DNA from 2 places in the Paenibacillus sp. GCM10027630 genome. Region 1 is predicted to be linked to the other one. Evidence: riboswitches for the same ligand, from Rfam matches in the RefSeq annotation. Region 1 holds a riboswitch; the other holds the start of a gene.
The links. A riboswitch is a leader RNA that binds a small molecule or an ion and turns the genes downstream of it on or off. The one in region 1 is predicted to bind FMN.
Positions count from the first base shown of each region.

Region 2: it holds a riboswitch for FMN, as region 1 does, so the genes downstream of both, ribD (bifunctional diaminohydroxyphosphoribosylaminopyrimidine deaminase/5-amino-6-(5-phosphoribosylamino)uracil reductase RibD) here and ACFQ0C_RS13610 (DMT family transporter) in region 1, are expected to answer to the same signal.

Region 1 is NZ_JBHTGY010000030.1:77,574-89,892, forward strand. It holds gene gcvH (glycine cleavage system protein GcvH) at 1-240, shown strand, start outside; gene ACFQ0C_RS13610 (DMT family transporter) at 474-1,418, opposite strand; FMN riboswitch at 1,597-1,748, opposite strand; gene ACFQ0C_RS13615 (AraC family transcriptional regulator) at 1,826-2,791, opposite strand; gene ACFQ0C_RS13620 (Gfo/Idh/MocA family protein) at 2,903-3,922, opposite strand; gene ACFQ0C_RS13625 (Gfo/Idh/MocA family protein) at 3,948-5,030, opposite strand; gene ACFQ0C_RS13630 (hypothetical protein) at 5,300-5,779, opposite strand; gene ACFQ0C_RS13635 (aminotransferase class I/II-fold pyridoxal phosphate-dependent enzyme) at 6,030-7,211, opposite strand; gene ACFQ0C_RS13640 (site-2 protease family protein) at 7,269-8,339, opposite strand; gene ACFQ0C_RS13645 (arsenate reductase family protein) at 8,365-8,736, opposite strand; gene ACFQ0C_RS13650 (alpha-mannosidase) at 9,618-12,233, opposite strand; gene ACFQ0C_RS13655 (hypothetical protein) at 12,273-12,319, opposite strand, start outside.
Region 2 is NZ_JBHTGY010000058.1:100,181-112,499, forward strand. It holds gene ACFQ0C_RS29530 (bifunctional 3,4-dihydroxy-2-butanone-4-phosphate synthase/GTP cyclohydrolase II) at 1-635, opposite strand, end outside; gene ribE (riboflavin synthase) at 679-1,341, opposite strand; gene ribD (bifunctional diaminohydroxyphosphoribosylaminopyrimidine deaminase/5-amino-6-(5-phosphoribosylamino)uracil reductase RibD) at 1,344-2,456, opposite strand; FMN riboswitch at 2,700-2,864, opposite strand; gene ACFQ0C_RS29545 (stalk domain-containing protein) at 2,980-3,543, opposite strand; gene ACFQ0C_RS29550 (peptidylprolyl isomerase) at 4,779-5,210, opposite strand; gene lysA (diaminopimelate decarboxylase) at 5,349-6,680, opposite strand; gene ACFQ0C_RS29560 (spore germination protein) at 6,757-8,511, opposite strand; gene ACFQ0C_RS29565 (stage V sporulation protein AB) at 8,560-8,985, opposite strand; gene ACFQ0C_RS29570 (stage V sporulation protein AA) at 8,978-9,616, opposite strand; gene ACFQ0C_RS29575 (DUF378 domain-containing protein) at 9,837-10,052, shown strand; gene sigF (RNA polymerase sporulation sigma factor SigF) at 10,161-10,916, opposite strand; gene spoIIAB (anti-sigma F factor) at 10,931-11,410, opposite strand; gene spoIIAA (anti-sigma F factor antagonist) at 11,407-11,760, opposite strand; gene ACFQ0C_RS29595 (D-alanyl-D-alanine carboxypeptidase family protein) at 11,913-12,319, opposite strand, start outside.

The DNA of each region.
Region 1 (12,319 bases):
GCAGCCGACAGTCTCGGAAGCATTGAATCTGTAAAAACAGTATCCGACCTGTACTCCCCAGTAAAAGGAACGGTAACCAAGGTAAATTCCGCTCTGATCGATCAGCCTGAACTGGTGAATGAAGAGCCTTATGAAGGCGGCTGGATGGTCGAGATCGAAATTGAACAATCAGCGGAAGAAGCATTAGCAAACCTGCTAAGCGCTGAGCAGTACAAGGAATTTACAGCGGATCAGGAGTAGCCGCTCTTAAAAGCAGCTATTGAAAAGAGGCCGTGCGGCAGCACGGCCTCTTTCAACATATTTTGCACATGCGGTACGATCGACCGGCATGCAACACCGCAACATTCCCCCGGGATTTGTACATGCTTCTTAGTGTGAAGTCTTTTTGCTTCTCTAACTTGTAATTGTAACTTGTAACTTGTAATTTGTAACTTGTCTTGTAACTTCTTGCCTTGTAACTTGTAACTTGTAGATCAGCGCTGCCTTGACAGATTGAATAACATGAACCAGATAAGCAGGAAACCTATGATTTGCACAAAAGTCACGGTTTGTTGAAAAACAAGCCAATTAATTAATACCCCTACTGCAGGAAACAGCAGCTCGGCGAGTGTAGCAAAGGACGCTTTGGTCCCTGACAATCCACGGTAGTACAGCAGTAAACTAAGCAGTCCGGGAAGAGCGGCTTGGAGGAGCAGATTGCCGGATAAAGCAAACCAATCCGTTGCACCGACTGGCAATTGCAGCTTATCGCCTTCCAACCAGGTTGTTGCAAATAGTAGTGGAAGTGCGCAAGTAAATCTGAGTGCCGTGACTGTTTCGAACTGCATTTTATTTAGCAATACACGCCCCATTACGGTCGATCCACCCCATAAAGCAGCTGCCCCTATAGACAGCAGCCCGCTTGCCGCAGCAAATTCGGACATACTTCCGACCGGAGCCGCGAAGCCGAATGTAAGCAGGTAAGTACCGCCAAGCGCCATTAGCAGCAGTAAAGGAAATAAGGCCGGAAGCCTTTCTTTCAATATCAACCTTGCCATAATTATTGCAAATAAAGGCTGCAGCTTCTGAAGCAGCAGTACTGCATTGGGGTTCCCATAAGCAAATGCTGAGGTAAACATGATGGTAGCAATTGCTGAACCGCCCCAGGAAATAAACAATAGAGCAAGCACATGACGAATTGCCAACCCTCGTAACTCCTTGCGGTGCAGCCATAGAATCGGCACTGCATACACAAGCAGCAGCAGATGTTCGAACAATACGATCTGGGAAGAGGTTAAATGCTTTAGCAGCAGAATACGAAACAGGGGATCAATCCCCCAGAGCGCAGCACCGAGCGCCACGTACCATATTCCGCTCCTCGTACTGATGCCAGTACGCTCAAGCTGTCCAGACGGATGAATCAAAATACTTTTTTCCATTTTCAATAACCTCCTACAAATTTGCGAAGAAGCCTGCTTTTTAAGCCATTTCTTCGTTTTTTTGAATAGGACGTTTCGAAAGAAGACACCCCGCTATCAGATTCGATAACGGGGCGCACATAAAGAGACTTGGAGCCAAGTCGTTTTTTTACAAAACGTTCCTGGTACCATGCCTGCTTTTGACCTTCTCCCATCCGGACTATACCGTCGGCTTTGGAGTTACACCAAATCAGTCGCTAACTACCACATAGGCAATCAACGAGTCGCGGGCTTAGGTTCGGAAGAACCATCACCGCCGGTCGGGAATTTCACCCTGCCCCGAAGGTCCGTATTCAATTAGATTGCATTTTACCACAGGACTCTGTGCACAACAAGATCTGTTTTGCAATTTATTTCGTCAGGCCGACCTAATTACGCACATGCTGCATCCGATACTGAGCCGGAGTCATCCCAAACTTCCTTTTGAATACATAGTGCAAATAGTTAGCGCTTGAGAAGCCGTTCTTAAAGGCAATCTGATCAATTGTCAAATCATTTTTGCTCAGCTCATTGCAAATATGTGACAAGCGCACCTGCTCGATATACTCACTGAATGTACCACCCGTATGGTCACGGAAAATGCGCTGCAATTGACGCGGACTGATCTGCACACGTTCGGCTATAGTGTCCAATGTCAACGGCTCCATATAGTTATCCTTAATGAACTGCTCCACCAGCTTGTAGCGGTAATGCTTCATATCCCGAGAGGGCAGGTCCGGTTGAGGAACTGAAGCATAAGCTCTAGTCGTGCGCAGCAATATTTGAATAATCGATTGCTTAATAACAGTAAATAAGCCCGGCTGATTCTCATACCACGCGCGGTAAGCGGTCAAAAAGCATTCCATCGCCCGATACTGGTCCATGGCAGGCTTCAAGGGCAGCTGCTGCAGCTGCTGTACGCATGCATGCGCCTCAGCAATTTCCCATTTGCTTACCCAATTGGACATACCCGACTCCTGCTCGCCTCCATTGTCATGCAGCTTCACAATATCAATGTGCAAGCAAAGCTCATCCATAGCTTCATTGGCATCCGCTTCCTGATAATGGATCACATTAGGCCCGGTAAGGTACAGCATGCCTTCCTGCAGCGCGTAAGGGGTATCGCCTAGAATGACTTTTCCTTTTCCACGTGGGATGAAATGAAACTCAAACTCAGAATGCTTATGAAAGGAAACCGTTCGTCCCGGAGCAAAGCTTGTATGGTGATATCTGAGCATACGAATACCGTAATTGCCCCAACGGAACTCAACATCAAGTCGGTCAAGGGCATAAGGCTGGTCCAGCATTAATTCAAAAGTATAAGGCTTGGGAGTGGCGCGGCCATGATTGTCCATAGGTTGAGCACCTCCTGTTATAGCTCATATAAAATGGAAAAAGCCGCCTGTTAACCCGCAATAATAGCAAGGTCTACAAGACAGCATCCCCATCTTCTTATTGTTGCATAACTATTCCGCTAAGTCGCTTAGTTTGAACGCTGCTCCCGATTGAGCCGACGCATTCGAAGCTTCCATTAATCGGGTCAAATCCAACGCATATTGGATATTTTCAGACGCAACCGTCCCATTCTGAATATGGGCGACCCACTGGTGGAATGCAGACTCACGCTCTTCCGGCAGCTCCTGAGCCTGCCACTCTCTATTCGCATCCTCGCCAAACTTGGAGCTACGGACCAGCAGCTTGTTATCATGGGTCGAGTAGAGCAAGCTTCCTTCGGTTCCATGCACTTCAATAACAAAAGGAGAAAAAGGATTTACAAATCCGGCTTCAATAACAGCCAAGGCACCGTTCGAATAACGAAGGACCGATATAGCGTTATCCTCGACTTCTTTACCAGTCACATAGCCGTAATTCGCTGTTACACTCTCCGGAAGGCCCAAGAACAAACGTGCCAAATACATAGGATGGCAGCCCAAATCGATCATTGCTCCGCCGCCGCATTGCTCTTTGTTGTAGAAATGGGTTGGCAGCCATCCCTCTGGCCCTCGTTCCGAAGGAAGAGCGCCATTATGAGATAGACGGGTACGAACTAATGTCAGCTCACCCATCAAACCCTTGCTAATTATATCCTGTATGGCCAATGTGTAATTAAAGTTTAACCGGGGCAGCGAAACCGTCAGCTTAACTCCCGCCGCTTCAACAGCTGCGATGATTTCATTGCATTCTTTAATTGTTGTCGCGACAACTTTTTCAGTGAAAATATGTTTACCTGCTTTGGCCGCAGCTATAATGACATCCCTATGAATATTAGTTGGCGTATCTACAATAACCGCATCAATATCAGATTGCGCAAGCAGCTCGTTCAAATTTTCATAAAACGGGATGCCACGTGCTTCCGATTCCTTACGGCCTCGTTCAGGAAGTTCGTCCCACAGGGCAACAATCTCTGTATCCGGATGTTCAATTGCCTGACGGGCGTAATCCTTGGCATGAACATGCCAAAAGCTCAGCATCGCAACTCTAATCATAAGTTTGGTTCCTCCGCTTTCTGCTTTAATCGAAGTAAACGGCTTTGCCGGTCTTCGCAGATTCATAAATCGCTTCAAGAATTTCTGATACAACGCAAGCTTGCTCCGGAGTTACGATAGGCTGCTTATCGTTCAATACTGCATCGATCCAAAGGCGAATTTCCGTATCCTGCATGTTTTCTTGTTTTCCATCATAGAAATCGACGCCTTTAGCATCCAACTGGACTTGATTTTTATATAAACGGCTGTGCTTTTCACCATTGATCCGCAAGCCTTCCTCCATATCGGCTCCGCCCTCGGTACCGCTCAGCGTACACTTTGCTTCCTTCACATCCAACGTATTCAAAGCCCAGCTAGACTCCAAAATAATGGTAGCCCCATTTTTCATAGTGATCATGCCAAAAGCTGAATCCTCTACAGTGAATTTCTTCGGATCCCAAGAGCCCCATGCATTGGCAGCGTTTTCTTTCTGCGACAGCTTATGAAAAGTTGTTCCAAGAACAGCCTTCGGTTCATAATTATTCATTACCCACAGAGTCAAATCAAGCGCATGTGTACCGATATCGATAAGCGGACCACCGCCTTGCTTCTCCTCATCCAAAAACACACCCCAAGTCGGGACTGCACGACGGCGAATCGCATGAGCTTTGGCAAAATAAATTTCGCCCAAGTCGCCTTCCTCGCAAACCTTTTTCAAGTATTGGCTGTCGGAACGGAAACGGTTATTGTAACCAACGGTCAGCTTCTTACCCGTTCTTTTTGCGGCTTCTACCATACGGCGTGCGTCTGCAGCTGTCTTGGCCATCGGCTTTTCGCACATAACATGCTTGTCTGCTTCCAAAGCTGCAATGGAGATCTCAGCATGGGAATCATTCGGGGTACACACATGTACGATATCGATAGAGCTGTCGTTTAATAGCTCTTCATAGCTTTCGTAGACCTTAGCTCCAGCGACACCGTATTTCTCAGCAGCCTGTTGAGCCTTCTCCACGATAATATCACAAAAAGCGACAATCTCAACATGATCGAGCTTAGACAGAGCAGGCAAATGTTTGCCGTTCGCAATGCCCCCACACCCGATTATCGCTACTTTTACTTTAACCGACATAAGATAATTCCTCCTATAAAATAATGACTTGGATTTATCTTAGCATGTTTTCCCAGAACTTTGAATTGCAATTTGATGACAGAAAGAAGTGCAATTTTGTGACATCTGGATTAAATGAGGAGCAGCAAAATTTATTGACGCGCAGGAGGGATGGATGTGAGCATTAGCGGAAATAATCATTCCGCTACGGCATGAAAAGCACACAAAATAGAGAGATAACGAAGCACCTGCTTCCGTTATCTCTCTGTTTTGTGTTCATTGTGCCCCTATTACCGTGTACCTCCAAACAGCCTGCGCAGCACTCGGTACGCCATATAAATAATAACAGCCCAAAACAATAGGCCTATCAGCGAAAAACCCCCACCCATACCTGCTCCTCCAAAACCGCCAAAGCCGAATGGATTCAATATGCTGCCGAGCAATGTACCTGCGGCCAATCCTCCGAAAAAGCTCCCGAACCTCCCTGTAGAAGTGCCAGGCGCTCGATTGGCTGGCTCATTGACTCCAGGCGTACGTGTGGTTTGACCCGTGTTGCTTCCGGGAGTAGCCCCACTGCGGGTACCGCCGGTGTATCCGCCTGCCGGTGAGCGGTAGCTTCCCCTTCCCGATCGGTATGCTTTTGACTCAATGTAGTTCTCTTCTTCTACGTTAACTGACGGTGCTGAGGCAGCTACATTCAATTGCATTATCGGAGCTTGAATTAAAAGATAGAGTCCTAGAAATATACTCGCTATCACTTTTTTTCGCATACGAAATCCTCCAATCCTTGCTATGGAATCAGAGGTAGTATTTACTATTTCAGCAGCATTATTCAAAGGATTGTTAAACCGCCCCATGCTCGTTTCAGATCATCTTACCCGGTTCAACAAAAAATTCCCCACAAAGTAGGGTCTTGCTTCGAAGTTGATTCAGATACTTTGCGGGGAGCCCCGGAACATATAAATCCTATAAACGTAAAGAAATCCGTCCCAACTCAGGACGGATTTCTTTCATTGCTTACTATTGTGAATTTGCTGTCTGGAGAAACACGGCTATGCGCCGCACCGCTTCACGCAGCACGTCCTCCTCTTGAACCAGCGCTATACGCACATAACCTTCGCCTTCTTGACCGAAAGCATCACCAGGGATTACCACAACTCCTGCTTTATACAAAATTTCCCGGGAAATTTGTCGAGATGTCCAACCTTCAGGGATAGGTGCCCAAATGAACATCGTAGCTTTCGGCCGAGGAATAGACCATCCTGCCGCTGCAAGACCTTCAATTACAATATCACGTCTGAGCTCGTACAGCCCGGATACGGATTCACCCTTCTCCATATCTTCCTCTAATGCGGCAATACCCGCCTCCTGCACTGCCAAAAAGACGCCATAATCAATATTAGACTTTAATACGCGCAGCGCTTTTACAACATCCGGCTGTCCGACCATGAAGGCTATCCGGCAGCCAGCCATGTTAAAGCTCTTCGACAAGGAATGAAATTCGACAGCAACCTCTTTAGCGCCATCGACCTCCAAAATGCTCATAGGACGAAAACCGTCAAATGCCATTTCAGAATAAGCCAAGTCGTGTACGATCAATAGATCATACTTTCTGGCATAGCTCACCAATGCTTCAAAAAACTCATAGGAAGCTACAGCCGATAACGGGTTGCTTGGATAATTCAATAAAATAAATTTGGCTTCTTGTGCAATTTGCTGAGGTATGGCTTCCAGCTTAGGCAAAAAGTCGTTTTCTTCTCTTAACGGTATGAAATAAGGGGTTACTCCGGCTAGAACCAAGCTCGCTCCATAGATGGGATAGCCGGGATCCGGAACCATCACCGTGTCTCCCGGATCGGTAATAGCCATAGCCAGATGAGCCAGTCCGTCCTGGGAGCCCATGAGCGTAACAATTTCATGCTCCGGATCAAGCATTACTTGAAACCGATGCTGGTACCAACGCGCAACTGCGTTACGAAAAGCCGGGCTGCCTTCCGAGGTGGGGTAGCCATACACTTGAGGCTTGCGAACAGCCTGTTCCATTTCTTGCATGACCCGCTCAGAAGGAGGACGGTCAGGGCTGCCTATACCCAGATCGATAACGTCGATTCCTCTGCTGCGCACCTCTTCCTTCCATCCAGCCATTTCAGAAAAAATAGCGGAACCCATTAAGGAGAGCCGCTTGGATTGAAAACGTTCCATAGAATCATAACCTCTTTTAGTTAAAATGAGTGTTGGGATAAATTAATGATGCAGGGTTTATATATTCCCGACCTTATGAACCAGAGACATCATGGCAAACAAAAAGCCCGCAAGTGCAAAATACGCAATTCCATATTTCCATCGTGAAGCATTCGGAACCTCAAAGTATTTGTCATTATCGAAAGGATCGTAGTCCACCTGACAATGTAACATCAGATGCAGTCCGTCTTCCTTTTGTATACGTTCGAGTCTTGTCACATGCACTTTGCGGATTAAAGCTTGCTGCATAAGCGGTATCGTTCCTGTAAAGTCTAAGCCCTCCCAGATAACATATACATACTGCTGCCCTTCAAGATCAGAATACGTGACAAAATCCAGATCCCTTTTATGCTCTTCACCGGGAATTAAATAACCCTGCGCTATTAATGGCTCTGCCGGAATCAAAAAACTTGCAGCCATAGCACGTTTTTCTCCGCCGTTTTTACGATACTTTACATATTTTGTATAGAGATTGTATGCAAACATTACCCAAATGATAAAAAGAATGATGCTGAAATTGTAAATAATTAGAACTAACCCGCCGATTAATCCTACCAGCCATAGCCACCTTGAGACCGCAGTAACAATACGGCCACCATCAAGCGGATGGATCGGAATGAGATTAAACAAATTAATCATAAAACCTGCTAGTGCCAAGCTATACAGCAATGGACTATTGAAATAATAAGCCGCTCCAAACACGGCAAGTGCGCCGACAGTACCTAGAACAGGCCCTCCTATTGCTATATAAGCTTCTGTAACGGCATCTCTCGGATGGCGCTTCATATTAATAAAGGCTCCAAGGAATGGAATAAACATAGGTGCAGATACGGGCAATCCCTTCTGCTTGGCCGCTACAACATGACCTAATTCATGTACCAGTATGAGCAATACAAATCCAATCGAAAAGCTCCATGGAAAAATAATCGCATAAGCACCTATGGAAATCAGCATAGAAAGAAACACGCCGCCGAATTTCCCGAATTTCAAAAGGGTCAACAAAAGCTTGCCCTGAGTAAGGATAAACACCCCTGCCGCACCGATAAACCATAGCGGATTTTTTTTATTCGCTTTTCTTTGCTGCAACAGCGTTCACGCTCCTTCAATTATGGGACTACACGCCCCACACTTGCTCGTACTGTTCTTCTTTATAGCCTACAGTTACTTTGGTTCCATCGGTAACAACCGGACGTTTAATAAGTCGGCCATTCGAGGCCAGCAGTTCAATCTGTTGCTCCTCTGTCATCTGTGAAAGCTTATCCTTCAGCTTCATTTCCTTGTAAACTTCACCCGACGTATTAAACCATTTTTTAATGTCCAGACCGCTATGTTGAATCAATTGCTTAAGCTTTCCGCTGTCCGGAGGATTATCGAAAATATGGATGGTTTCCATCTCCACATCTTTTTGCTTGAGCGATTTCATCGCATTCCTGCAAGTCCCGCATTGGGGGTATTGATAGATAGTCACAGTTCTTTGAGTACTCATACGATCATTCCTGTCTTTGGTTTCTTTTTGTCATCGCATCAAGCGGTATTTCCTTATTATACAAAAAAACAGGGAGATATAAAAATGCATCTTGAATAGCTATGCCTCAAAGCAAAAAGAGGCTGTCCCAAAAAAGTATCAATGAATGAATCAGCCCCAAATTATGATCAAATACGCCTCCAAAACCACTATGGAAGCGGAAATGGAAGCGTCTTTTTTGTAGGGAAATTCCCATCAGAGTGGGGTTCAAAAATCCAAAAATGAGTTCGGCCGCTTTTTGGATGTTGCTTAAGTGATGGGGCAAGAAGCGATGTTCAAAGGCTGCTTTCAATCTAGAGGAGGCCATGATTTGTCGGGGCCGCTGCGGAAAGAAAAGAAATAGATGGAAATCCTCACGCTAATCCAGCGTGGATATCACCTTAAATCAATCTAACTGGAAAAACTAACTCTAATAGAGGGGATATGCTGGATATCAGCTAAAATACGTAGAATTAGCATGAGAAATTCCAGCTATAAGGCTTGGAACGCTATTTTCGGAGTAACTAACTTGACATTTTCCTGATAATTGCACGGAGTGCGCCAGACTGCCATGCAATGCCGTAACCGAACCCCGAACCATGGACCACGAGCCACGAGCCACGAGCCATGAGCCATGAACCACGAACCCGATACCCGATACCCGCGATTAGCACGTGTTGGAAAGCAACCTCATCTTATGCGTCACTGAATACACCAGAATGTGCAAAAGAGCCTTCAACTATTAAAGTGGAATTGAGAGCTCTTTTACAACCATCTATTCAGGATAAAAAGGTGGAGGAGTTGTCTCAAAATGTCTTTTGGGACAGCCCCTTTTAAGCGAGTCCAGTCAGGGCCATAGTTCCTTACAATTCAAGCAGATTTGTCTCCACAATAGGAAGCTCCGCATGATCCGGGATTTTAAAGGTTTTGATTTCGCATCGCCCAAACTGTGCGGTCCATGTCCGACTCAGCATCGGAATGTCCACTGCCGTCTCCGTCTCAATTCCACTTGTCTCGTAGCAGCGCAAAATGTATCCGTCCCCATCCTCAGCCCTTTTGAAAGCGGTGACTACGACTTGCTTCGATGATAAATGGACTCCACAATAGCTGAGCGGCAAACTCCCTTTGTGGTAGGTTTCTACAATATGAACCAGCGGAACGTTAAGCTCATAAGCTTTACGGACAATCCCGGCCTCCTGCCAAAAACCTGCATGAGGGACAAGCGTATAGGCAAACTCCTGCACACCTTGATCCATATATTCACACATATCGTCTCGTTTTCCGTAATGATCTGCGAATATCGCACTCCGCACAAGCGTCATGCGCAAATCATTGCCTTTTACGTCAAAGCTGTATTTGCTATTGTTCAATAAGGATAGTCCATATGTATGATTGTCGGATGAGGCCGCATCCGTGCAGCTTCCATGTACAATCCCCGTTAAATCAACCCATTGCTGGCCCGGCTCCTCTTCTCCATTCACTGGACGTTCCAAATAACCGTAGGGGATTTCATAAGTCGCTTTGGGTTCATCAACACGCACCGGGAATGACAGCTTCAGCATCTTGTGCTTTTCATGCCAATCCAGCTTCACCCTCACTGAAACATCAGCACTGTCCTTATACAGGGTATAATCCTGACGTAACAACGACTGCCCATAGCGGCTTGTTACTCGCAGCGTTGCACGTACTGGACCTGATTCGATCAGCTTCACCTCAGCGTCCGTAAATCGGCCGATCTCATTGCGGAACTCCAGCTTGCCATGCCCCCAAGTGTCACAGTCATGCTCATCGATAACGATCGGTACCGCTCCCCGGCCGTCTATCATTTCAACGCCGCTGCGTTTATCAAACAAGCTTTTCACATACCCGGTATGCGGTTCGATCTCCAATCTGACCCAATCATTTTCAATTGAGGAGGAAGTGACCCTTAACGAATCCGTATGAACCGTTTCAGTAAATGAAGCTGAAGCCGTTGTAACCGGTATTGGGAGGTCAAACGACTTGTGACGGTATATCCAATAGACTCGATAGCCCATTGCCGGGATTTTACCCATAAACAAAGTGTCGTATTTATCCCCGCCATTCGTTTTAGAAGAACGAACAAGTTGGATCTCAACGGGAATGCCCGCTTCATCGGTTATCCCTTTCATCTGCTGTGTCACCGCTACAGGAGCCGTTACTTCCCAGGATAACGGGTTGAATACGACAACCGGAATACCTTGATCGGCTTGCTCCCACAGCGTCCGATCCTTATTTTTATCCAGAGATGAAATTCCCGGACGCATCGTATCGATGGACCATGAAATTTTTTGCATCGCTGCGTTCATGGAGACTGCTCCGATATGGAGCGCATATCCATACGATTCACGTGCATCAGTGTAAGCTTCCCTGATGCTGCAGCCTCCCATAATATCATGGAATTGATTGAACATGACACATTCCCAGGCCATCCTGAATTGCGCCGCGTCGTAGGGAAGATCTAGCAAGCAATGGGCTGCCGCAGACAGCTTCTCCGCTGTCAGCAGCCTATGCTCGGACTTACGGTTACTCGCCTTCGTCTCGGAATGCGTCGAATAGCAGCCGCTGGCATGATGCTGCAGTTCGTCCGCCACCACAGGCAGAGAAGGAGCATATGCCTCCATCCGTTCAAAATAAGCATTAGGCGAGCTCAACACGATGGCTTCCTGTCCTGCCTTCTCTCGTACCGCACGAATTTCCTGTAAATTAGCAATCGTCGGACCGCCGCCATGGTTGCCAACGCCGTAAAAGCACATTTGATCCGTGTGTTGTTCCTCAGCTATCTTATTCACGGCATGTATTTTCGGTTCCGACGTTTCGAATTGGTGAGTGAAGTATCCTTCGGGAATCCGATAGGCCATTACCCGGCTGCCGTCAGCACTCTCCCACCAGAACAGGCTCGCAGGTATACTCTTCTCGTGTTTCTCCGGACGCATGAATACGTAATAATCCATACCGCTCAGCTTCAAAATTTGCGGCAGCATCGCATGGTGGCCGAATGAATCAACGTTATACCCGACCTTGGCGGTCAAACCAAACCGCTGCAGGAAATAACGTTGACCGTAGAGAGAATGCCGGGCGAAGGATTCCCCGGAAGGAATGTTGCAATCGGGCTGAACCCACCAGCCCCCAACAACTACCCAGCGCCCTTCGGCAATTCGCTTTTTTATTTCTGCAAACATGCTCGGGTCATTTTCTTCTATCCATTTATAGCTAGCGGCGCCAGCGCACGTGAATATGAACTCCGGGAACTCGTTCATCCGATCCAGAGCCGAACGGAATGTCGCTTTTGTTTCCGCATAGCCCTCCTGCCATTGCCACAGCCATACCGGATCCAGATGCCCATTGCCAATCATGTGTACGACAGGCTTATAGCCTTCACCCGACAACGGATCAGCAGAAGCAGGCTGCTGGCCATCCTCGTTGTACAGCTGCCGTCGTTGATCATCCATTATTTTCATTGATGCATTTGCTCCTTTTCCTCTTCATGCACAGAACACTTAAATCTCTATAATGCCTATCCATAAATGATTATCTTCATCAGCAA
Region 2 (12,319 bases), on a different contig from region 1:
TCACGCTGAATTAGTTTTTCTTTCAGATTGCGGTATTGAATAAGATCCCGAATCGTAATGATTTTCATCTCATGCTTGCGGCTGAACTCAAGCAGCTCAGGAACACGAGCCATTTCCCCGTCCTCTTTAATGACCTCGCAAATAACAGCAGCCGGGTATGAGCCGCACATCCGGGCCAGATCTACCGCAGCCTCCGTATGCCCGGTTCTCCGCAGCACACCGCCTTTTTTGGCGATCAATGGAAATATGTGACCGGGACGCCGAAAATTATGAGCCTTCGTAGATGGATCGATCAAAGCTTTAACAGTCATGGAACGCTCCGATGCGGAGATGCCAGTTGTCGTATCACTGTGATCCACGGAAACTGTAAACGCGGTGCCGTGATAATCCGTGTTTCTAGCCACCATCGGGGGAAGCTCCAGCTCCTGGGCACGTTCCTCCGTAATGGGTACGCAGACAAGTCCACGACCTTCCTTGATCATAAAGTTAATGACCTCCGGAGTTGCTTTATCCGCTAATGCGATAAAGTCCCCTTCATTCTCGCGATCCTCATCATCGACAACGATGATAATTTTACCCAGGATCAAATCATAAATGGCTTCTTCAATCGTATGAAATTGGATAGGTTCCGTCATTTCCACTCCCTGCCTTTCCTTATCTCTTTTACTCTCTATTCGATTAAATAAATCCATTGTCCGCCAGAAAAGCTTCGGTTAAAGTGCTTTGCTTTTTTACCGGTCCGCTACCGCCGCGGGAATTCAACAGCTTTTCAATATATTTACCGAGAACATCTGCCTCAAGATTAACTTGATCTCCTGGCTGCTTCCTCTGTAAAACCGTTTGTGCCAAAGTATGAGGTATTATCGATACCGTGAACCGCTGCTCCGTTACTTGCACTAATGTCAAGCTAATCCCGTCTATTGTAATGGAGCCATGTGGAATCATATATCTAAGTACTTCTGTGTCCTCCGGCTCAATTTGAAACACAACAGCGTTCTCCTCCGGGACACGGCCTGTAATGATCCCTGTAGAATCAACATGCCCTTGAACGATGTGACCGCCAAAACGGCCCCCCGAAGCCATCGCGCGCTCCAAATTGACTCGATCGCCTACATGAAGCTTTTGGAGCGTTGTTCTGCGGAATGTTTCCGGCATCACGTCGACTGTTATTGAAGCTTCATCGAACTGGATAACGGTTAAACAAACACCATTCACCGATATGCTGTCGCCCAGATGTACATCCTCCAATATCCGTTTCGCCCCGACCGTCAAAACCATCGCTTGTCCCTGCTTCGTTATCCTGCGCATGGTGCCGATCTCTTCAATAATACCTGTAAACATCCCTACACCTCGTTCCTGTAAAGCGGATAACCGGCAATACAAATATCTTCTCCAAACTGCTGCACCTGAGTCCGCTCCAGTTGGATGGCATCCTTCATGGATTCGAAACCCGAGAATTGAAAATTATCAGGAGCTTGATTGCCGCCACCGATAATTTTGGGTGCAAAGAACATCAGCATCTTATCAATCAGGCCAAGTTCCAGCATGGACCCATTGAGCTGTCCACCGCCTTCAAGTAAAATAGATGAAATTTCTCTTTCTCCCAGCAATTCCATTGCTTTGGCCAGATCAACCCTTGGTCCTGCCCCACAAGCCAAAACGGTCACACCGGCAGCTTCCAGCTCATCCCGTTTGGTTGCCGCTGCTTCCTCTGTAGTAAGCACAATGGTTTCAATCGAGCGGTCCACGACAACTTTGGCATTCAGCGGCAGACGCAAGCCTGAATCTACTATCACGCGAATCGGGTGCAAGCCAGGTACATCCAACCGGGTCGTTAACATCGGATCATCACTTAGCACCGTTCCAATCCCGACCATAATCGCTTGATGCCGGTGGCGCAATGTATGCACATAGCTTCTGGATTCCGCATTCGTAATCCATTTACTATCACCTGTGCGCGAAGCGATCTTGCCATCCAGTGTGCTGGCCGTTTTCAACGTTACAAATGGCCGACGCGTCATAATGAACTTGTTGAAGGCTTCGTTCAACTGTTGGGCTTCAGTCTCCAGCAAGCCAACATCCACTTGAATACCATGATTTCTGAGCTTGGCAATGCCTGTTCCCGCTACCAGAGGATTGGGATCGCTGCAGCCGACGACTACCCGTTTAACCTTTTCCTGAATCAACCGATCGCTGCATGGCGGCGTTTGGCCATGGTGGCTGCAGGGCTCCAATGTGACGTAGGCCGTGCTGCCCTCTGCTTCCGCCCCAGCCATCTGTAGAGCATGAATTTCAGCATGGGGAGTTCCACGTTTCAGATGAGCTCCCATTCCAATGATGCGGCCTTCTTTCACCAGCACGCAGCCGACTACCGGGTTTATGCCGGTTTGACCTGTTGCGCCTGCTGCAAGCTGTATGGCTAACCGCATGTAATATTCATCATTCAAAAGCTGCAAAATTCAACTCCCTCCCCCGAATTTCAATGTCACGGTCGCTTTGTACACTTTTTTGCAACAAAAAAGCCCACTTTTCCTGAGAAAAGGGGCTTGTGTTTGATAGGCATACGTAAAAACGCAGAACGAATAGGCCATTTAGCATAGCTAAAAAATAATGACAGCACAAAGTAAACAGTCGTTGAGACTGTTAATAGAAATACCAAGGCTGGTCAATAGAAGCCATGACAAAATAAAACCGTTCCCGTTTTCCTTCTCCCATCCAGACTATACTGTCGGTCTTGGAATTTCACCAAGTCCACCGTCTGCTGCTCGCAATAAGCTGCAGAACGGGTCACGGACTGAACAAAGCGCGATTAAACGCTTCATATCACCGCCGGTGGGGAATTTCACCCCGCCCCGAAGGAAATCATCTTGCTATAGGTATCTGAATATTCAAAATACCCCAATTGATTAGAAATATTATCATTAACTCAAAAAAAAAGCAAGGAAATTATCCTCACTTTTAATTAGTTAATATATTTATTTATTTGGATATACTAAATTTATTGTTTTCTAGACTTATTTTCAACCCCAGTTCCTCTACAGCAAATCGCCAGGTCATTGGAAAATAAGTGACGTCGTTAAAAACTAAAATCGGGTATTCCTCTTTGTCATTATCAATTTCATTGTTGTTCACACGAATTGAGAAGTCCGGCAGTTTGGCATACAAATGTCTAGCCGATATGATGGCCACTTCATTGGTAAGCTTTTTGGGCGCTTGATTGCTTTTATTAATAGCGAAGCCTTTCTCGGAATCCCAACGCACATCTAACCCAAGGGCTTGTGTAAATCCCCATGTCATCGGGAAATAAGTTACACCTTCATATATTAAAACAGGGTATCTCAATATTCCATTATTCAAATGTATGTTGTTGATCATAATTTTAAAGCTTGGAAATTTAACTTCGTACGTCTTCTTCTGCTTCGCGGAGTTACTTGGAACAGAAGATTCATTCGAAGAACTCGCCGGAGAATTAGCAAATGTAAGCGAAGGAAATGAAATGAATAATATCAGGACTAATAAGCCGTGAATAAAACGGTTTTTCATGGGCTTCTGCACCTCCAGGTAGTTAATTATACCCATGACAATAATGCTGCACTCGAACTGCTCGTTCAATCGTTCAAGTATCCGTCTTGGATATAACTAATACCATCCTATGCTTGTCCCACTTCTGACATTCCACTTTATTCCAACAAATAAGCCTCTTGTTATTACTACTTCTTCCATAATGAGTCCAAGCATTAGCGGAAGTAATCATTCCGCTATGGCATGGAAAACACAAAAAACAGAGAAATAACGTAACAACCGCTTCCGTTATCTCTCTGTTTTGGTCATATTATTCCTCATTCGCTCCAAATAACGGAATCCCGACTTCCGCTATCGTGTCTTAAATTGGAGATGACAGCTTGAATAAAGGAACTCTCAGTTCCGTTCAGGAGCTTTAGAGTACATAGCTCGTACCCCGATCCAAGTATAAAAAGGAACTCTTCTGATGATTGAGTACGTTAGCCCTGTCCCCTTTGTAGTATTCTCGATGTGCATTCAAATTAAAGCGGTGTCGTATCCTCTCCCGATGTACATTCAAAGCTAAAGCGGTGTCGTATCCTCTCCCGATGTACCTTCAAAGCTAAAGCGGTGTCGTATCCTCATCCCGCCGCTATAGAGCTGCCAATCACTCGCTTAGACGGAAGTGAGGTGCGCTATTTCATTGTTTTAACGTATTATTCGAGTGAAACGGAACTAGGATCTCTTATTTGTTTAAAATAGTGCCCATTCGTCTATAAAAGTCGGAATAATGCATCTTAGTTCCGCTACTTCATGAAATGGGCTGGATTCTCAACCTATAGAGTATCGACGTTCCGTTAGAGCCGTAAGGATCTCTTATTTGTTTAAAATAGGGCCCTTTCGTCTATAAAAGTCGGAATAACGCATCTTAGTTCCGCTACTTCATGAAATGGGCTGGATTCTTAACCTATAGAGTATCGACGTTCCGTTAGAGCTGGAATCATATTAAATAGCTCCAAAGACATAGCTATGATGAATCTCCACCCCCGTTAGTGAGAGACTTTCCCTATATTCTATATAGAGTTGGCTATACGCACCGGATCGAAGACCCGTGTGCTCATCGCAATCTAATGGCTTCCATACGTTCGAGTCCATATCTCTACCTTACCAAAGGGTAAGCTTCGTTTACTCCAAACTGGCACAAAAGGCCGAATTCCCTTGTAATCCAAGGAATTCGGCCTTTTGACTTATGTAGCGATTTAGATTAAAGTTCGAGTTTACACTTCAACAATTTTAACGGATTCCATTTTGTCTCTGCCTTTGAAAGCATCAACAAGCTCCATACCGGATACAACTTTACCAAAAACGGTATGTTGACCATCCAAGTGAGGCTGAGGCTGATAAGCGATATAGAATTGGCTGCCTCCAGTGTTGCGTCCCGCATGCGCCATTGCCAAAGAACCGCGTTCATGCTTGTTAGGATTGATCTCACAGTTGATTTGGTAACCAGGACCACCTGTTCCTGTTCCGGAAGGGCATCCTCCTTGCGCTACAAAACCAGGAATTACACGGTGAAATACCAAACCATCGTAAAACCCTTCATTAGCTAATTTCTCGAAATTAGCTACAGTGTTCGGAGCATCCTTTTCGAATAAATCAATGACGACCTCGCCGCCATTAGCTAGTTTAACATGTGCTTGCTTTGCCATTATGTATATAACACTCCTTTATTATTCAATGTGTTTTATTGTACTATATATGCCCGGTCTGCACAAATTTTAGCAGAAAAACGAACGTCGGCAGCCAGTACATGACCGGAACCGACGTTCTGCCGCTTCTTTTTCGAGTTAAACCGTCTTGGAAACCTGTTTCATCCGGGAAGGAACAAGATCATTCCCTACGATATCATTATAAGATTCACGCTTCACAACAATATCAGCTTCGCCATCCTTAACGAACAAGACCGCCGGTCTGCGGATACGGTTGTAGTTGCTGGCCATTGAATAGTTATAAGCACCTGTGCAGGCTACAGCTAGAATATCTCCTGTATTCACTTTTGGCAGCTCTACATCCCAGATCAGCATATCGCCGCTCTCGCAGCATTTGCCTGCTATAGAGACTACTTCTTCAATCGGATCATTCGCCCGATTCGCAAGTGTCGCCTCATAACGCGAATCGTAAAGAGCTGGACGAGGGTTATCCGTCATCCCGCCGTCAACAGCTACATATTTACGGATACCCGGGATATCCTTGTAGGTACCAACCGTATAAAGCGTTGTACCCGAATCGCCTACAATACTACGGCCTGGCTCAATCCAGATCTCAGGTGTAGGATAATCGTATTTATTGAAGTTGGTTTTAATCGACTCCGTGATAGCCTGAACATAGCTTGCAACTGGAAGTGGAGTGTCCCCATCCACATACCGAATTCCGAAGCCCCCTCCTAAATTAATAACGGAGAAAATAAATCCAAGCTCATCACGTACCTTGGCGGCGAAACCGATAACTTTATCAACAGCCAATTGGAAACCTTCCACCTCAAATATTTGGGATCCGATATGAGAATGAACGCCCAGCAATTGGATATTCGAAAGCTGCAGCACTTCTTGAACCGCCTGATAAGCCGATCCATTGTCTAAATCGAAGCCGAACTTGGAGTCGTTCTGCCCCGTGGATATATACTCATGGGTATGCGCTTCTACCCCCGGTGTTATGCGGAATAACACATTGACCTTCTGACGTTTCTCAGCCGCAATAGCGTTCAGCATATGCAGCTCTACCTGATTGTCTACAACAAAGCAGCCAATCTGTGCGTCAATGGCCATTGCAATTTCATACGGAGTCTTATTGTTGCCATGAAAATGAATCCGCTCTGCGGGAAAACCAGCTTGCAAAGCCGTATACAGCTCGCCATCGGACACAACATCAAGCGACAATCCTTCTTCCTCTACAATGCGGCACATCGCCATAACGCAAAATGCTTTGCTTGCATAAGCGACCTGAAACTTAAGACCGGAGGCACGGAAAGCATCTACAAATTCACGGCATCTTTGACGAATCAATGCTTCATCCATTACATACAAAGGTGTTCCAAATTGTTGAACCAATTCTGTTGCATCACAGCCACCGATTTGCAGGTGACCCTCATCATTTATTTTACTTGTTCCATGCAGGTACATAGTCAGCTTCCCTCTCCTGTAAACATTTCTTCTAAGGTACCATAATGAAGTATATGCTGACAATATGTAATGCGCGTTATGCTTTGGGATTCCGTGTGCTATCTGATGTTTTTGTCAAGCTCATTCTTGTTTTAGCTGTTAAAAAAGGTCTTCTTAACAAGATTTCAGTCAATGCTTTACCGTTAAACGGTATAAACGGCCACATATAGGGCGCATTATAGGACCTTTTGGCAGTAAGATAAATTAACCATACCGAAGAAACTATGACAAAACCAGGCACTTTAAAAGCTGCCGTCGCTATAAGCAGTATCATTCTGGTCAAGCGGTTGGCAAGACTCATCTCATAGCTCGGAGTTGCAAAGGTACCTACAGCCGCTACAGCTAAATATAAGATGACCTCATTGACGAACAGCCCCGTTTTTACGGCAACGTCCCCAACCAATATCGCCGCCACTAATCCCATTGCGGTCGCTAAAGGAGAAGGTGTGTGAACTGCTGCCATCCTCATCAGATCGGTGCCGACCTCTGCGATTAAAAACTGCAGCAGCAACGGCAGATTAGCTTGCTTTTGCGGCCCTATAAACTCAAGCCCGGCAGGCTTCAGTTCAGGCGAGGTCACTAGCAGAAACCACAGCGGCAGCAGAAACAAGGATGCTGCAATGCCTATAAAACGGACCCAACGAAGGTAGGTCCCCACCATCGGAGTCTGTCTATATTCCTCCGCATGCTGAACATGGTGAAAGAATGTGGTCGGCAAAATAATAACACTTGGCGATGTGTCCACGAATATGGCTACATGTCCCTCCAGCAAGTGAACCGACACCACATCCGGCCTTTCCGAATAACGTACCATCGGATACGGATTCCAGCCTTTTCCGCATATAGCTTCCTCCAATTGCTTCTCTGCCAACGGAAGACCATCCACCTCGACCTGCTTGATTTTGTCACGAATGGATTCAACCAAGGTAGGATCACAAATATCGTCAATATAGGCTAAGCAAATATCCGTATGCGTTCTTCTTCCGGCCCGCAGCATCTCAAGCTTCAGCCGCGGATCGCGAATCCGCCGTCTAACTAGCGTTACATTCGTAAGCAGGGTTTCCACAAAGCCGTCTCTCGCTCCACGCACCACACGCTCCAAATCAGGCTCGGCTGTAGAACGGGCAGGGAAGGTTTTGGCATCCACCAAAAGCGCTGAAGTAGAGCCTTCGAAGAAAAAAGCTGTAGCTCCGGTAGATACAGTATCGATAACCTCGCTTAGCTTATTGGTTTCCTTCACCTGGATATGAGGAACTAATGCGTCCATAAAAAGCTGAACGGTATCCTGGCCTTCCCCTCCGTGAACGGTGTGCTTGATTGGCGAAACGGACAAGTCCTTCCGCGCAGATTCTTCAGTATCGACAGCCACGGATAAACGTTTAAGTATTTCGGTGAGCACCGTGTCTTTAGCAAATCCGTTATAATAAAATATACCTGTCTTCTGACCGCCGAAAACCATTTCGCGAAATACAACATCAAAGCTTATATTGAATCCGACACGCTTCTCTAGCTCTCGTTTCAGTTCACCAAAGTCTGTGTAAATCACGTCATCTTTTGTGAGCCTCGACGTTTCCTCTTTATGCTCAAGCCCTCCATCTGACTCCGGCAGTTCCTCTCCGTTCTCGATTTTTCCTTCCCCATGCTCTCGAACGTCATGATGCTCATGATGTAATTCATCAATGATATTGCCGTCATAATCTATAGCCAGCTTAGCATTGTCATCCTTGTACTCTATATCTTTCTTATCAAGGCGTCCCGATAATTGCGTAGGTTTGATAGGTATTTTTTTCATGGTGTCCTTAAGCCTCCCTGCATCATTGATAGGTTCACCTAGTACCGTCTATTCCAGGAAATGCAGCCAATCCAATAAAGAACCTACCACTTTCCCAAATATCATCGCCATTAGCAGCCAGATCATATACGAGCCCATTCCGATCCGTTTCGCCAATATGGGAAGCACATTAACCACCTCGGTCAATGCACCTGCCAGCATTCCGATAAAGCCGCCCGCAAATAATCCAAAAACAGCAGCTGATAACGGGAACAAAGAATACGAAAAATTAAAAAAATCCGTGCATGTAAAAAACAGCGAGCCCATAATAACCGCCCCTTCATACCAGCCTATTAAGTGATAGGAACGGGTAATTTGTGCCAGACGAGGCAGCACATCAAGCACAACCAGAAAAGCTACCATACCGCTGCCAACTGCTAAACCTCCTGCAAATCCTATAAAAATTTGTACAGGGACTGCCCACCATTCACTCATGATGGCGATCCTTCTCTTCATAAATTTTCGTATATTCCTCGGTGGTGACGTAATAATTTACATTTTCCTGATACATAAACATCTCTACTTCCAGTGGACTTGGCTCCTCATTGAACTTCTTTTTGAACAGGTGGTTAAAAAACACAATCATTCCTAAACCAATCCCGATTGAATAAGGAATTTGCAGAAGCAAGGGATGTTCTACCCACTTCCCGGTTAGCAGCTGATAAATACGCTGATGTACCACCGCCATGCTGACATCGGCATGAAAGTTCATGATTGCGAGTCCTGATCCTATAAAAAGCAGCAGCCATACCATAATGATCAAAATTAAACTGGGAGCTTTACGCTGCTCGGTAATTTCAATTAAGCAATGAGGCTCACCAAAATGCTCAATTTGCATAAACGGAAACTGCCGCTTTATTTTCTCGACTATGAGCATCATATCGATCAATACAATATTGCCTTCATTTTCTTTGGGCTCATGCAGCAGCAGCTTGTGCAGAGCATATTCATACTGGGGATCTACCAGTATTTGTGCAATTCTACCAAGGTGAACGGATTCACCTCGCCGGATACACATCCTTTTACGTAAACGGATATATAAGACGGAGACGGGAGCTGGTTGCATCTGCATTCACTTCCCTTGTTCATTGATGTGACAACCAGCCTCATACAGGCTTTGTCCAGAAGTTATTGGTTGTACAGATATCCCATAGTATGAAAAAAAAGCTCTGCACATAAACATCATTTCCTCTGGCAAAAATTCTCTTGCCCATGTATAACTTTTTCACTTTTATGAAACTTTATATATACAGACACAAATTCCTATTAACGAAAGGATGTTGGTCATGGGCAAATTTGCTTTAACCCTAGTCATTATTGGAGCTTTGAATTGGTTGCTGGTTGGGTTATTCCAGTGGGACCTTGTTAGTGCGTTGTTCGGCGGCGATTCTCATCGGGTATCATCAGGATTTAGCCGAATCATTTATACATTGGTTGGTTTGTGCGGGTTATATTGCATCAAGTATTTGTTCGTGGATGAATCGCGAGGAAGAGCCAGATAGGTCCATTCATCACAAAAAACAGATGCCTAATTGGCATCTGTTTTTTTTACATGAGACAGTATGTGCAGCGCTTAGCTTGCAAAATGTGCTTTTTCATCCAGCGTGCGGCTACTGGGCAATCTGGTCTTTAATCGATTGCAGAATTTTTTTCTCGAGCCTTGATACCTGAACTTGAGAAATTCCTAAACGGTTGGCTACCTCAGATTGAGTTTGATCACGGAAATACCGCAAATATACAATCAACCGTTCTCGCTCGTTTAAAGTCCCGATGGCTTCATTCAAAGCAAGCTTTTCAAACCATTTGTCCTGCCCATCGTCCGCGATTTGATCCATTAATGTAATGGGATCCCCATCGTTTTCAAATACGGTTTCGTGAATAGACGAAAGCGGCTTATTCGCTTCTTGAGCGAAGACGACGTCCTCCGGTGTGATTTGCAGCTCTTCAGCTACTTCCTTGATCGTAGGTAGCCTGCCGTTTCGTTTGGACAGCTCATCCTTGGTCTTACGGATTTTGTTGGCCAATTCCTTAAGCGACCGACTGACTTTAAGTGTGCCGTCATCACGCAGAAAACGTTGAATTTCACCAATTATCATAGGCACTGCATAGGTAGAGAACTTGACGTCATAAGATAAATCAAATTTATCCACCGACTTCAGCAGTCCGATACAACCAATTTGAAATAAATCCTCGGCCTCGTAGCCTCGGTTCAAAAAGCGTTGTACCACTGACCAGACCAAACGAATATTGCAGTTTACCAGTGTTTCTCTGGCAAGCGCATCTCCGGATTGGCTTAAAGCAATTAACCGTTTGACCTCAGTATCATCCAAATAGCTGTGGGAGGCATGTTTCAAATCGACATCCATAGTTGATCAGACCCCTAATTGAACAAAGCTTTTTTAGATTCAATTCGCTTTTTCATTTTGATTTTTGTACCGATCCCAACAGTCGTCGTCACTTCGATTTCATCCATAAAATTTTCCATAATCGTAAAGCCCATTCCAGAGCGTTCCAGCTCCGGCTTCGTCGTATATAACGGCTGTTTGGCTTGCTCCAGATCGTCGATTCCTTCACCCTGATCTTCTATGGTGAGGTAAACGGTCTCATCGTCTATCTCCGCTTGAATAGTAACTACACCATCCGGTCGATTGTTATAGCCATGGATGATACAATTGGTAACAGCTTCGGATACAACGGTTTTTAAATCCGTAAGCTCATCAAGCGTTGGGTCCAGTTGGGTTACAAAGGCCGCGACTGCAACTCGAGCGAATGCTTCGTTCTCTGAACGGCTGGCAAATTGCAGTGTCATAAAATTCCGTTCATGGTCAGAGCCGTTGCGATACTTATTGTTTTCACTCATGATACAACCTCCAAACTGCTTAGAGCTTGAGTTTCGTTATCCTGAATGGACAATATTTTGAACAACCCCGACATTTCAAACAATCGATAAACGGATGGATTAACGTCACATACAACCATTTTCCCGCCTTTAGCCACCACTTGCTTATAACGCCCAAGAATGACACCGAGCCCCGAACTGTCCATGAAGGACAATTCCTTCAAGCTTAAGATAATATGGCTCACATTGCCCTTCTCAAGCGCTTCCTCCATACGTGCCCTGACCGAATCGGCAGTGTGATGATCTAGCTCACCCTTTAACCGGACAATCAGTGCTTTTCGCTGATGCTTTAGTTCAATATGAAGACTCAAGCTGTTCACTCCTTCCCTTTCATGCACACTCATTTCTACACGGGATTTACCTTTTCCTGCCACCCGACAAAACTAGAAGAAATGCGTCACAATAAGGAAAAAAGCGACATATTACGCTCGAGCCTTCTATTGTCTTTTATAGATTCAATGGATCATTTTGCGCTCTCCGCCGGCTCCGTATGGAACAAACGTTCGGCCGTCCGTTTTATCAGCATCCACCAGCCCGCCTTTTTAACATGAACAGACGATTCCAATGGAAATTCAGATAACACCTGATCCCCTTTATATACAACAATTTTACCTATGGGCTGACCGACTGTTATCGGAGCTTTTAAATTTGGATTGATTTGTACTTCATGGCGAACTCCGTCACCGGCCTCACCCTTTTTCAAAACAATACTGAATGGATGTTTGGCCGTGATCGGCACAACAGCCTGCTCGCCTTTGCTAACCTTAAATTCGCCTATTGAATCGCCGGTTTTATAGATTGAATAGTTAGTGTATTGAGAAAAAGCGTAATCGAATAAACCGGATACTTCCGCATTGCGCGTTTTCGTAT